Regions from separate parts of the Alcanivorax sp. MD8A genome, predicted to be linked through region 1. Evidence: predicted binding sites of a transcription regulator. Region 1 holds the regulator's gene; the other holds the start of a gene.
What was found. The regulator PhoB, encoded in region 1, activates phosphate uptake and scavenging genes when phosphate is short. The targets are predictions, from matches to a motif close to TGTCATANNNNTGTCANA.
Positions count from the first base shown of each region.

Region 2: A15D_RS14475 (heavy metal response regulator transcription factor) is a predicted target of PhoB. The motif match lies at 3,572-3,589, and genes of this name have one in related genera.

Region 1 covers NZ_AQOQ01000003.1:19,347-25,407, reverse strand. The annotation lists gene A15D_RS02170 (DUF1328 domain-containing protein) at 1-19, opposite strand, end outside; gene A15D_RS02165 (TIGR00730 family Rossman fold protein) at 188-772, opposite strand; gene phoR (phosphate regulon sensor histidine kinase PhoR) at 841-2,151, opposite strand; gene phoB (phosphate regulon transcriptional regulator PhoB) at 2,207-2,911, opposite strand; gene ubiA (4-hydroxybenzoate octaprenyltransferase) at 3,212-4,084, opposite strand; gene A15D_RS02145 (chorismate lyase) at 4,462-5,031, opposite strand; gene rd (rubredoxin) at 5,259-5,423, shown strand; gene A15D_RS02135 (NAD(P)/FAD-dependent oxidoreductase) at 5,532-6,061, shown strand, end outside.
Region 2 covers NZ_AQOQ01000034.1:21,322-27,382, forward strand. The annotation lists gene A15D_RS14460 (xylulose 5-phosphate 3-epimerase) at 1-623, shown strand, start outside; gene A15D_RS17395 (ubiquinol-cytochrome c reductase iron-sulfur subunit N-terminal domain-containing protein) at 625-891, shown strand; gene A15D_RS17400 (hypothetical protein) at 937-1,428, opposite strand; gene A15D_RS14470 (heavy metal sensor histidine kinase) at 1,431-2,837, opposite strand; gene A15D_RS14475 (heavy metal response regulator transcription factor) at 2,824-3,516, opposite strand; gene A15D_RS14480 (copper resistance system multicopper oxidase) at 3,810-5,636, shown strand; gene A15D_RS14485 (copper resistance protein B) at 5,735-6,061, shown strand, end outside.

The DNA of each region.
Region 1 (6,061 bases):
TCAGTGCCCATCCAAGCATGAGAATATCCTCACCGTAATGAATGTGGTACCAGATTGACGCTTATGTGTTGACACTTCCGTGGAACAGTTAGTGCTTTAACGAGTTTTTATATTTTGCGATTTGGAGAGCACGCTGTTACTTGGGGTGGCCAGTACCCTAAGCATGGTCAGGGCTCGCTAAAGGTTCTTACAGCTGATGACTTGCCTCCAGCCAGGCTTCCAATGGGGGAGATTTCCAGTCAACAAAGCGTTCCAGTAGAGCGTCCGCATTGTCGTCGACCAGTAGTAGCTCCCGGTGCTCTGGCTTGAGCAGGCCCTTGTCGACACTGTGGGCAAGGAATGCCACCAGGTGATCGTAGTAACCATTGACGTTCAGCAGGCCAACCGGCTTGTGATGAAAACCGAGTTGCGCCCAGGTGAGAATTTCAAACAGTTCTTCCAGTGTGCCCATGCCTCCGGGTAAAGCAATAAAAGCATCGGCTTGATCCGCCATCGCCGCTTTGCGTTCGTGCATGGAGTCAACGATTTGCAATTCTGTCAGATGATGATTGCCAATTTCGCGGCGTAACAGGGCTTGGGGGATGATGCCTGTCACCTCACCGCCTTTCTGCATGACTGCGTTGGCCAGGGCGCCCATGATGCCGACGCTGGCACCACCATAGACCAGCCCCAGATCGTGGTTGACCAGTGCCTCGGCGAGTCTTTGGGCTGCAGCGCCAAAAGCAGGATCGTTACCGGTGCTGGATGCGCAATAAACGCAGATTTTTTTCATCTTGTTTCCTGCTGGCGTCTTTTGTTTTGTCGATGTTGCGGCGGCAGATGAGGCAGAAGGCAACGGCGTTATCCTGCTACCGCAGTGGGCCGGTTTACCAGCCTTTCCGTTGGAAAATGGCAGGTGAAGGTGCTGCCTTTGCCGAGCTCGCTTTTGATGTCGAGTTTACCGTTATGGCGAATCATCACGTGTTTGACAATAGCAAGGCCCAAGCCGGTGCCGCCGGTCTGGGTAACCCGGCTGTTGTCGGGACGATAAAAGCGTTCCGTTAGCCGGGGGATATGCGCGGGGTCGATGCCCAGCCCGTTGTCGGTAACAGACAGGTGGGCGCCTTTTTCGTCCTGCCACCAGCGAATCTGGATCAGCCCGCCCGAGGGGGTGTATTTCACGGCATTGGTGATCAGGTTGCCAAAGGCGCTTTCCAGTTCGGCCGGGTTAGCGACCAGCCGGGCCTCAGTGGGGACATCCAGTTCAATCTGGTGCTTTTTATCGGCGCTTAATGCCAGGGCGTTTTCGCGCATGCGATTCAGCATGCCATGCACCGCGACGGCCTGACGATCGTTATCGGCATCGGTGTTTTCCAGTCTCGACAGCAGCAGCAAATCCGTGACCAGGGCTTCCATGCGATCGGACTGGCTTTCCATTTGCGATAACGCACGGCGCAACCGGTTTTGTTCTTCGGGCACGGTGTCGAGCAGGGTTTCCAGATAGCCTTTAAGAACAGTCAGTGGCGTTTTCAACTCATGACTGACATTGGCAACGAAGTCCTTGCGCATCTGTTCAAGGTGATGGAGCCGAGTGACATCACGTGCCATGAGAAGCTGTTCGCCGACGCCGAACTCCGTCACCCTGAATTGCAGAATACGGTTGTCGTTTACCGGCGACGGAATTTCCAGAGGCTCACGGAAATCAGCAAGGTGAAGGTACTCGGTAAATCTGGGGTGGCGGATCAGATTGGTCAGTGGCTGCCCCAAATCCTGGCTGGCGTTGAAGCCCATGTAACGCTCTGCGGCGGCATTCCAGTATTCCAGGTAGCCATGTTGGTCAATCAGGATCACCACTTCTTCCAGGGCGTTCACAGATTGCTGGGCCCGGTGAATGATGCTTTGCAGGTTTTCCTGGGCGCGCCGTTCTTTCTGGAACAGGTGCTCGAGTCGGGTATAGAACTCGCCCCACAGGCCGATGCTATCGGGCGGTTCGGTGTGGTCATCGCGGACCAGCCAGCTGTAGAGGGCGAAGAGCTGCCGGGTGCTCCAGAAGATGTAACCCACCAGGCCCACCAGCAGTGGCCAGATATGGCCAACGGCGAGGGCGGCCAGAGCGGCGAGAGCGATCAGGCCGGCAATACGATTAACTTCTTTGGCCAGGCTGGCTTTCATGATTGCCCTTGTGGGGTCAGACTGAGTGCTAACGCACCCTAACACATTATTGGTATCAGCTCGCCTTGGCGGCCTTGACCGAGAAGCGATAGCCGGTACCGCGAACGGTCTGGATAAAGCGGTCAAATCCGTAGGGGGCAAGCGCCTTGCGCAAACGACGGATATGCACGTCGATGGTGCGGTCTTCCACGTACACATTGGCACCCCACACCTGATCGAGCAGCTGGGTGCGAGAGTAGGCCCGTTCCTGATGGCTCATGAAGAACTCCAGCAGGCGGTATTCGGTTGGCCCCATATCCACCGGCTCGTCGTTGGCGCTGATGCGGTGGCTGACCGGATCCAGGCACAGTCCTTCCACTTCGATGGCCTTTTCGGCGGCAGCGCTGGAAGAGCGACGCAGCACCGCCTTGATGCGGGAAATCAGCTCGCGAGTGGAAAACGGCTTGGTAATGTAGTCGTCGGCGCCTACATCCAGGCCCTGCACCTTGTTGTCTTCTTCACTCTTGGCGGTAAGCATGATGATCGGCACTTCATTGGTGGTCTCATCACGCTTCAGGCGGCGGGCCAGCTCAATACCGGTCACGGAGGGCAGCATCCAGTCCAGCAGTACCAGATCCGGGCGCTCGTCGACAATGATCTCGTGGCCGCGCTGGGCATTTTCGGCTTCCAGTACATCGAAATCCGCCAGTTCCAGAGCGACAGCGACCATTTCACGAATGGCCGGCTCGTCATCAACAATCAAAATTCGGTTACGGGACATGGCTTCCTTCCTTCGCCTGTCTGTCTTTTGTTGGTGCCCTATTAGATTGCTCTTTTATGACATGCGTATGACAAGTTGAGCCGGATGTGGGGGAAATGCAAGCCGCAAGCTACAAGCGACAACGCGGATTTATGGAGGAGCCACCTATTTGACCAGGGCGCCGCGATTCAGGGCGGGAAAGAACAGGTAACCGGTTTGTATTGCCGGCGTTTGCATCGCCTGACGTTTTCAGCGCGGGCACGGCATGGCAGAACCTGAAACCCTGACCCGCGTTGTAGCTTGCAGCTTGGAGCCTGTCACTCAAAAGTACTGGAAATACAACCCCACAAACACACACGCCCCGCTCCAGTGATTGTTCAGGAAGGCATGGAAGCTGGGCCAGCGTTCGCGATAGCGGATCAGAGTGTGTTGATAGAGGAAGGTGGTGGCCATAGCGATGAGGCCGGCGTACCAGGGCCAGCTGAAGCCCAGGCGGTGGCCGACCATGACCAGAGCCAGCAGTGTCAGGCCCTGGAGGGCACCGATCATTAGCCGGTCTGCATCGCCAAACAGGATGGCGGTGCTCTTGATGCCCAGTTTCAGGTCGTCTTCACGGTCACACATGGCGTACTGGGTATCGTAGGCCACCGTCCATACCACGTTGGCCACATACAGCAGCCAGGCGATTTCCGGGACCTCGCCGGTTTCTGCGGCAAAGGCCATGGGGATGGCCCAGCTGAAGGCGGCCCCCAGAAACAGCTGCGGCATAAAGGTGAAGCGTTTGGTAAACGGGTAAAGCACGGCCAGCCCAAGGCCGCCGAAGGACAGCCAGAAGGTCAGTTCATTGAGGAACAGCACCAGCACGAAGGCCAGCAGTCCCAGCCCGGCGAACAGTGCCAGCGCCTTTTTGCTGCTGATGGCGCCAGTGGCCAGCGGGCGGCCCTGGGTGCGCTCCACGTCGCCGTCGAAATCCCGGTCGGCAAAATCGTTAATCACGCAGCCTGCCGCGCGCATGATGACCACCCCCAGGAAGAAGATCACGATGGTTTTCAGGCTGGGGGTGCCGGCCCCCGCAATCCACACCGCCCACAGCGTCGGCCACAGCAGCAGCAGGGTGCCGATGGGCCGGTCCAGGCGCATCAGCTGAAGGTAGGGCCACAGGGCGGGATAGCGGTTTTCAACAAAGGCAAACATGGGACATCCAGTTGTCAGGGGCGAAAAGAGTTTCAAGCGACAAGCTGCAAGTTTCAAGCTGAGAAGATAAAAGCGTTATTACCACAGAGGTCACGGAGATCACTGAGGGAAAAGCCCGATTGACTCCTCCCGAATTGCCGTAGGAGCGTCGCTCGCGGCGCGATTCCTGGTCTGGATCAAACGCGTTTTCACCACAGAGAGCACTGGGCCCACAGAGAAAAGCCGTCCTTGCGCTCTTGGCCGTCTGCTTGCGAATAACCTAAAAGGTCTTCACAGCTTTGAGGTAGACTTGCGTGGCTTGGTCGAACGTCAGACGCCTGACACAACCTGTTTTCCGGCTAATCCGCGATGGACCTTTAAAAGCCCTGGTCTGCCGGTCAGATCGGGCCGTCTTCCGCGCCTTGCAGCTTGAAGCTTGTCGCTTGCAGCTCTGTTCCCACCTTCTCCCACAACGCCGGCAGGAAATACTCCGCTACCAGTAGCGGTGCACCACGCTTGATGAAGCGGGATTGGCGGCCCCAACAGGCGGGCAGGTCCTGACCGGGGGAGGCCAGCCTTGCCCATACCTGGTCGCGCTGACAGAGGGGCCGTTTGTACAGTTCAAGCCCCAGTGAGCGGCTGCCCATATGCCCCAGTGAGCGGTTGGCGCCGGTCAGGCTGGTGACCGGCAGCACGCTGCGGGCGGCGACCACCGGGGTGTCATCCAGCATCAGGGTGACTTCGCGAATCAGTGCTACCTGCCGGGCAGGGAGAGCCAGCAGTTGCCGTTCATCGGCCCGCGGAACCGCATGGGCATGGAAGCCGGGGACGACACGGAAGGCGCCGTAGCGGGATAGCCGGCGAGTGAGCGAGTCGGGATCCGCCATCCAGTCGCGGATTATCGGGGGCAGCACCAGCTGTTCCAGCGGGCGCCAAAGGCTGTCAGGATGCAGGGCGGCAGGCAGCATGGCATCTTCCGGGCTTCAGGCCGGCGGACTATGGCCCATGGTTGTGCAGAGAGCAAGCGGGACCGCTCACCAGCAATGGTGGGCGAAAACCGGCCGGGCCGACCGAATATGACAGCGCCCAGTGTCATTGATTTTTGGGCGCTGCCCCGATAGGTTAACGACCCCCGAGATACACCCTGTATGTAGCAGAGTAAGCGAGTGCTTACTTCAATCCGATGAGGTTCACCATGAAGAAGTGGGAATGTGTAGTGTGCGGTTTCATTTATGACGAAGCCGAAGGTCTGCCGGACGAAGGTATTGCCCCGGGTACCGCCTGGGACGACGTGCCGGAAGACTGGGTTTGCCCGGACTGTGGTGTGGGCAAGGAAGACTTCGAGATGGTGGAAATCTGATTCCACTGAGGTCTGGCCCCGGCAGGGGCCGCCCGATCTCTTCTGGCATCAGTGCATTCTGAGCGCCCGCGCACCCCGCCCGTCCATTGAACAGTGAAAGGATCATTCATGCAGCCCATCGTCATCATCGGCACCGGCCTCGCCGGCTTTAATACCGTCAAGGAATTCCGCAAGCTGGATAAGGAAACGCCCATCGTCATGCTCACTGCAGACGACGGCCGTAACTATTCTAAGCCCATGCTGTCCGCCGGTTTTACCAAGGAAAAGACCGCCGATGACCTGTGCATGGCGACACCGGAAAAGGTGGCCGAGCAGTTCAATGTGGATGTGCGCACCGGTGTCCATGTGGCCGGAATCGATCCGCAGAAGAAGCGTGTGCTGTTGCCCGATGACCATCTGGATTACAGCAAGCTGGTGCTGGCGCTGGGTGCCGATACCTGGACTCCGCCTCTGGAAGGCAACGCGGTTGGCGAGGTGTTCTCCGTCAACGACCTGATGGACTACGCCAAATTCCGTGCGGCCATTGAGGGCAAGAAGACAATCACCATTCTCGGGGGTGGTCTGATCGGCTGTGAATTTGCCAACGACCTGTCCAACGGTGGGTTCCAGGTACAGCTGGTTGAGCCGATGGGCCGCTG
Region 2 (6,061 bases), on a different contig from region 1:
AGGTGTTGCTGGGGGAAATGAGCGATATGACGAGAGTTGTGTATCCCGCCGATGCCAATAGTGCGGTCGCCTGCCTCGATGCCTGTTACCAGACCCAGGGTCAAATCTGGGGGATGACGATTCCCAAAAATGACGTTGTTACAGCATTCACACCCAAGCAGGCAGCCCAGTTGGCAGAACAGGGCGCATTGACTTTGGATAAGACTGACGGTGCACCGGTACAACTTGTCGCGGTAGGTGCCTATCAATTAGGCGTTTGTCAGGAAGTAAAACGCACTTTATCTAAACAAGGTATTCAATGCCACATAACGTACCTGTTAGAACCGGGTCGCTTCCGGCAGCCGCGAGATCCCTATGAGAAGACTTATGTCTGCGATGTGGCTACCCGCATAAACCTGTTTCCCGATGACATTCGTTTGCGCATTTTTGTATCGCACCTGCGACCGGAAATATTGCTCGGTGTCTGCCGCCCTTTGGATCTTGGCGTTGATCGATGTATCGCTTTTGGTTACCGCAATCAAGGCGGTACCTTGGATACGCCAGGTTTATTACGGGCGAATCAGTCTGATGCGCAGTCCATTGCCACAGTGGTTATGCAGAAAATAGGCAGAGGAGAGGCATGAAATGACTGAAGTGAATGAACCTCGGCGCCGGTTTCTGATAGGAGCCACCTCCTTTGTTGCAGGTGCGGGTGTGGTCGGAGTCGCCACGCCCTTTGTTCAATCCTGGAATCCCAGTGCCAAGGCCAAATCTGTCGGAGCTCCGGTACAGGTGGATATCAGCAAAATTGACCCAGGTGCCATGATTACCGTGGCGTGGCAGGGAAAACCTGTGTGGGTCGTTCGGCGCACTGCCGAAAATTTAAAAAAACCTGGCTCTGGAAGAGCATAGCGGCGAATTAAGAGATCCCGATTCCGACGTTAATCAACAACCGGATTACGCCAGGAATGCCGTTCGCAGTATCCGGGACGATATCTTTGTGGCGGTGGGTATTTGTACCCATTTGGGGTGTGTCCCCAACACGCAGGCATTCCGAAAATCCTCAAGCGCAGCTTGCAGATCGTCTGCGCTGCTTAACTGGATGAGTTGCCGCGTGCCGTCAATCTCAATAATGGAAATGTTTTGTGCCATCGTCTGGGGGAGCAGGGTTTTACAGGCATTGTGGGTCGGATCGGCATAGAGGCACAACACCCTGGCAGTTTGTAACTGATGGATTGTACCCGCAGGGATCAATAGACTCGCCCCGGTATAACTCGCATGGCCAACGCGCACCTCAACCGGGTTGCCCAGACCCACAACAATCTGATGCGCCCAATGTTTGTGGGGCTTGTTATCGCCAGCTTCACCCCGAAAGGCGATGAGCCCCGGCACCATGGCCACCTCACCTCGCCACGATTGGGCCTGGCGTGTTTTGCTGGACACGCTCATGCTCAGGCGCTTCGCTCTTCCGGGACGGGCAGAAACAGGGTGAAGCTGGTGGCGTGCCGGTCGGAGCTTGCCTCGACACGACCACCATGGGCCTCAACAATGGAACGAACGATGGCCAATCCGAGTCCGGCACCCTCACTCTGGCGCGATCTGGAAGGATCGGCGCGGTAAAAGCGATCAAACACGCTTGGCAGGTGCTGTGCAGGAATTTCGGAGTCGGGGTTGATCACACTCAGCGATACTGAGTCATTCTCCGCTTTACTCAATCGAACCTTTATCCATTTGCCCGCTGGGGTGTGCCGAATGGCGTTCGACAGCAGGTTGGAGATGGCCCTGCGTAGCATGGCGCGATCACCCATTACCCCCGGTGCCTGACCCTCCAAAGACAGGGTGATATGTTTTTCCTCCGCCAGCGCCCCGAAGAAGTCGAACAGCTCCCTGACCTCGGTGGCCAGATCCAGCGTTACCTGCACCGGTTTGAGCAGGCCGTGGTCGCTCTTGGCCAGCCAGAGCATGTCGTTAACCATCTTGGCCAGGCGTTCTTGCTCTTCCAGATTGGAGTACAGGAGCTCACGATATTCGTCCAGTGTTCTGGCCCTGCCCAACGCCACTTGAGTCTGGGTGATGAGATTGGTCAGCGGGGTTCGTAGTTCGTGGGCAATATCCGCCGAGAAATGCGACAGCCGCGTGAAGCTGTCTTCCAGTCGCTCAATCATCTGATTAAAGGCGGAGGCCAGGTCCCGTAGCTCCAGGGGCATGCTGCGAAAATCAAGTCGCATATTCAATCGGTCGGCCTGAATACTGCGCATCTCGTCCGAGAGACCGCGTAAAGGCGCGTGTCCCTGGTGTACCCCAAACCACGCCGCTAGCAAAGTCACACCGCCAGTAAGCAACATGATAATCCAGAGACTGCGGCGAAACCCTTGCAGAAAATGCAGGTGGAAGTCCATGCCGATCGCCGTGGCAATGCGATATTCCCGGCTGTCGCTTACAAACCGTGTGACGACACCCCGATAGGCATTTCCGTCAAAGTGCCAAGTAGCCAGGTTATCGGCATGGATCCGCTTAACGGGGGAAAAAGCTACTATAGCCTGCGCGAAGTCAGCCCCCGGTGTAGCGAACACCAACTGGCCACGGCCATTCCACACCTGAAAATAAACACCGTGGTGTCCCGACACCGCCTGCGACAACGCCACCGGTAACCGGAGCGGATCATCCACCCTTTGCAGGGTCTGCGCTACCGCCTGGTTGATCACGACCAACTCGTCCGCGTCCTGCTCGGCGAAATGGCGCTCGACGGCACCGAGCACCAGATTGCCGATCAATACCAGGCTGATGCCGATGGCCAACGCGACAAAGACCATGACCCTGGCGGTTAGCGAAAGCGGACGCCGCTCAGTCGCCATCATCTTCAGCTTCCACATCGAGCTTGTAACCCATGCCACGCACCGTGTGGATCAGCCTGGGCTCGAAGTCGTCGTCGATTTTGGCGCGCAATCGACGGATGGCCACGTCGATCACGTTGGTGTCGGAATCAAAATTCATGTCCCAGACCTGCGAGGCGATCAGCGAACGCGGCAACACCTCACCCTGACGGCGCACCAGCAGTTCCAGCAGGCAGAATTCCTTGTGGCTGAGATTGATTTTTCGGCCGGCGCGCGTGACCCGGTGCCCAGGCAGATCTAGGACAAGATCGGCCACCCTGAGCTGATCCGACAGGGGTGATGCCGAGCCTCGGCGCAACAGGGTGCGCACCCGTGCCAGCAACTCGGCAAAGGCGAAGGGTTTTACCAGATAATCATCGGCGCCCAGCTCCAATCCCTTGACACGGTCATCCACGCTGTCACGAGCACTAAGAAACAACACCGGCGTCTGACGTCCCGCTTCACGCAGCGACTGCACAATGCGCCAGCCATCCACGTCGGGCAGCATGACATCCAGCACGATCAAGTCGAAGGACTCGGTCATCGCCAGATGGTGGCCATCGAGACCATTGCGCACCAGACTAACCTGAAATCCAGCTTCAGCCAGTCCTTGGCGCAAATAGTCGCCTGTTTTGATTTCGTCCTCGACCACGAGTAGTCGCATCTATGTCTCGCCCTCCACATTTTGTTTCAACCTAACGGGTTATTCCCCACAGCAAGATTACACACAGATTACATTAATGTAATTTTTGGGTCATCTGGCTGACAGGGGGGGCCAGTTAACTTGATTACACTAGGCATTACTTATGTTGATGCAGTCGGCATTCCGGTCGCTATTGCCGGCCTGTCAGATCGGGCGTGACTCGAAAACGACAGTATCATCAACAAGCACTTCGCCACGGTTGATGTGATCGAGGGCAAGGTTATGAAAAACGATATCGCTGAATTGGAGCATTGATGAAAACGTTTAGTGCGACACGCCGTCACTTCGTACAGGGGCTGGTGGCTGGCGGTGTGCTGGCAAGCTTTCCAGCCCTGCTGCACGCAGGGGGCCGTCTGGAGAACCAGACACACACCGGTACCGCGCCCGTGCTGAGCGGCCAATCGATTGATCTGGTCGTCGCCGAAACACCGGTCAACTTTACCGGCGTGATCCGTATGGCGACCACCATCAACGGCTCCATTCCGGCCCCGACACTGAGGTTGCGTGAGGGAGATGAGGTCACCATCCGGGTAACCAACCGGCTCAAGGTTCCTACCTCCATCCACTGGCACGGGATCATCCTGCCCTTTCAGATGGACGGCGTGCCCGGCATCAGCTTCCGGGGCATAGCACCGGGCGAGACCTTCGTCTACCGCTTCAAACTGCAACAGAGCGGCACCTACTGGTATCACTCCCACAGCGGTTTTCAGGAAATGACCGGCATGTATGGCGCCCTCATCGTCGAGCCGCGCGAGGGCCGCGGTAGCCGTGAGGGAGATAGGATCCGCGCCGATCGCGACTACGTGGTGCAGCTCTCCGACTGGACCGACGAGGATCCGATGTCGGTGTTTGCCAAACTAAAGGTTCAGAGTGACGTCTACAACTTCAACCAGCCCACGGTTGGCGATTTCTTTCGCGACGTTTCCACACAGGGGTTTTCCGGTGCCCTGGACAAACGCCAGATGTGGAACCAGATGCGGATGAGTCCCACCGATCTGGCCGACCTTTCCGCCGCTACCTTGACCTATCTGATGAACGGCCGAACGCCAGCGGGCAACTGGACGGGTTTGTTCACACCCGGTGAGCGCGTGCGCTTGCGTTTTATCAATGCAGCCAGTAACAGTTTTTACGACGTTCGCATTCCTGGCCTGACGATGGCCGTAGTGCAGGCCGATGGGCAGAATATTGAGCCTGTCGAGGTCGATGAATTCCGATTTGGGCCGGGCGAGACCTACGACGTGCTGGTGGAACCGAAGGATGAGGCCCACACAATTTTTGCCCAAAGCATGGAGCGGACCGGTTTTGCGCGCGGCACCCTGGCGGTAGGTGACGGTTTGAGCGCGCCGGTGCCGGCGTTGGATCCTGTCGAGTGGTTGACCATGGCTGACATGATGGGCCAGATGGATCACGGCAAAATGGATCGCGGAGCCATGGGACACGACGCGGCGCAGAACAAGGATCACGCCGGGATGGAGCATGGCTCAATGCACCACGGCAGCATGGCCATGGATCACAGTCAGCATGGTATGCCGCAGAATTCATTGGCCAAGCCGTCGCAAACAGTGAACCACGCTCGCACGGAATACGGCCCATCGGTAGACATGCGGGTCGATATGCCGCGCACCAACCTGGATGATCCGGGTATTGGCCTCCGCAACAATGGCCGGCGGGTGCTTACCTTGGCTGATCTTCGGTCACAAGAGGGCGTGCTGAATGACAGCCGCTCCGCCGTCAGAGAAATCGAATTGCACTTGACTGGCAATATGGAGCGCTACAGTTGGTCCTTCGACGGGCTGGAATTCGGCAAGAGCACGCCGGTGGCCATGAAACACGGCGAGCGTGTTCGCGTTATCTTGCAAAATGACACCATGATGACCCACCCCATGCACCTGCATGGCATGTGGAGCGACCTGGAGGATGATCAAGGTCGGTTGCGTGTACGTCGGCATACCATCCCGGTACAACCCGCACAACGCATCAGCTTTCTGACCACCCCGCATGATCTGGGGCGCTGGGCGTGGCACTGTCATCTGTTATTCCATATGGATGCGGGGATGTTCCGCGAGGTGGTGGTGTCATGAGTGTGAAGGATTTCGCCAGATATTGTTTGCATGCAGGCGTTATTGCAGGGCTGTTGTTTTCGGCTTCCGTCTTGGCGCAACAGGAGGATCCACATGCAATGCACGCAAATGATGCCAATTCGCCGTCCCATGAGCCTCCTGATGACAGCTCGGATACTCGCGCCACGGGTCACGCCGCCATGGCGCAGGGCGACATGCAAATGCAGGGCGGAGACGCCCCCAAGGATGCCCGCGATCCTCACGCATATTCCGATGGCTACACGCTGACGGAAGGCCCCTATGCGCTGCCGGGTCCACGGCAACTGAAACTGGCCGATGAGCATCGATTCTGGTCGCTGCTGGGCGATCGCCTCGAATACGACGCCGATAATGACGTCACGACCTTTGACCTGCAGGGCTGGTATGGCACCACCTATGACCGCTTG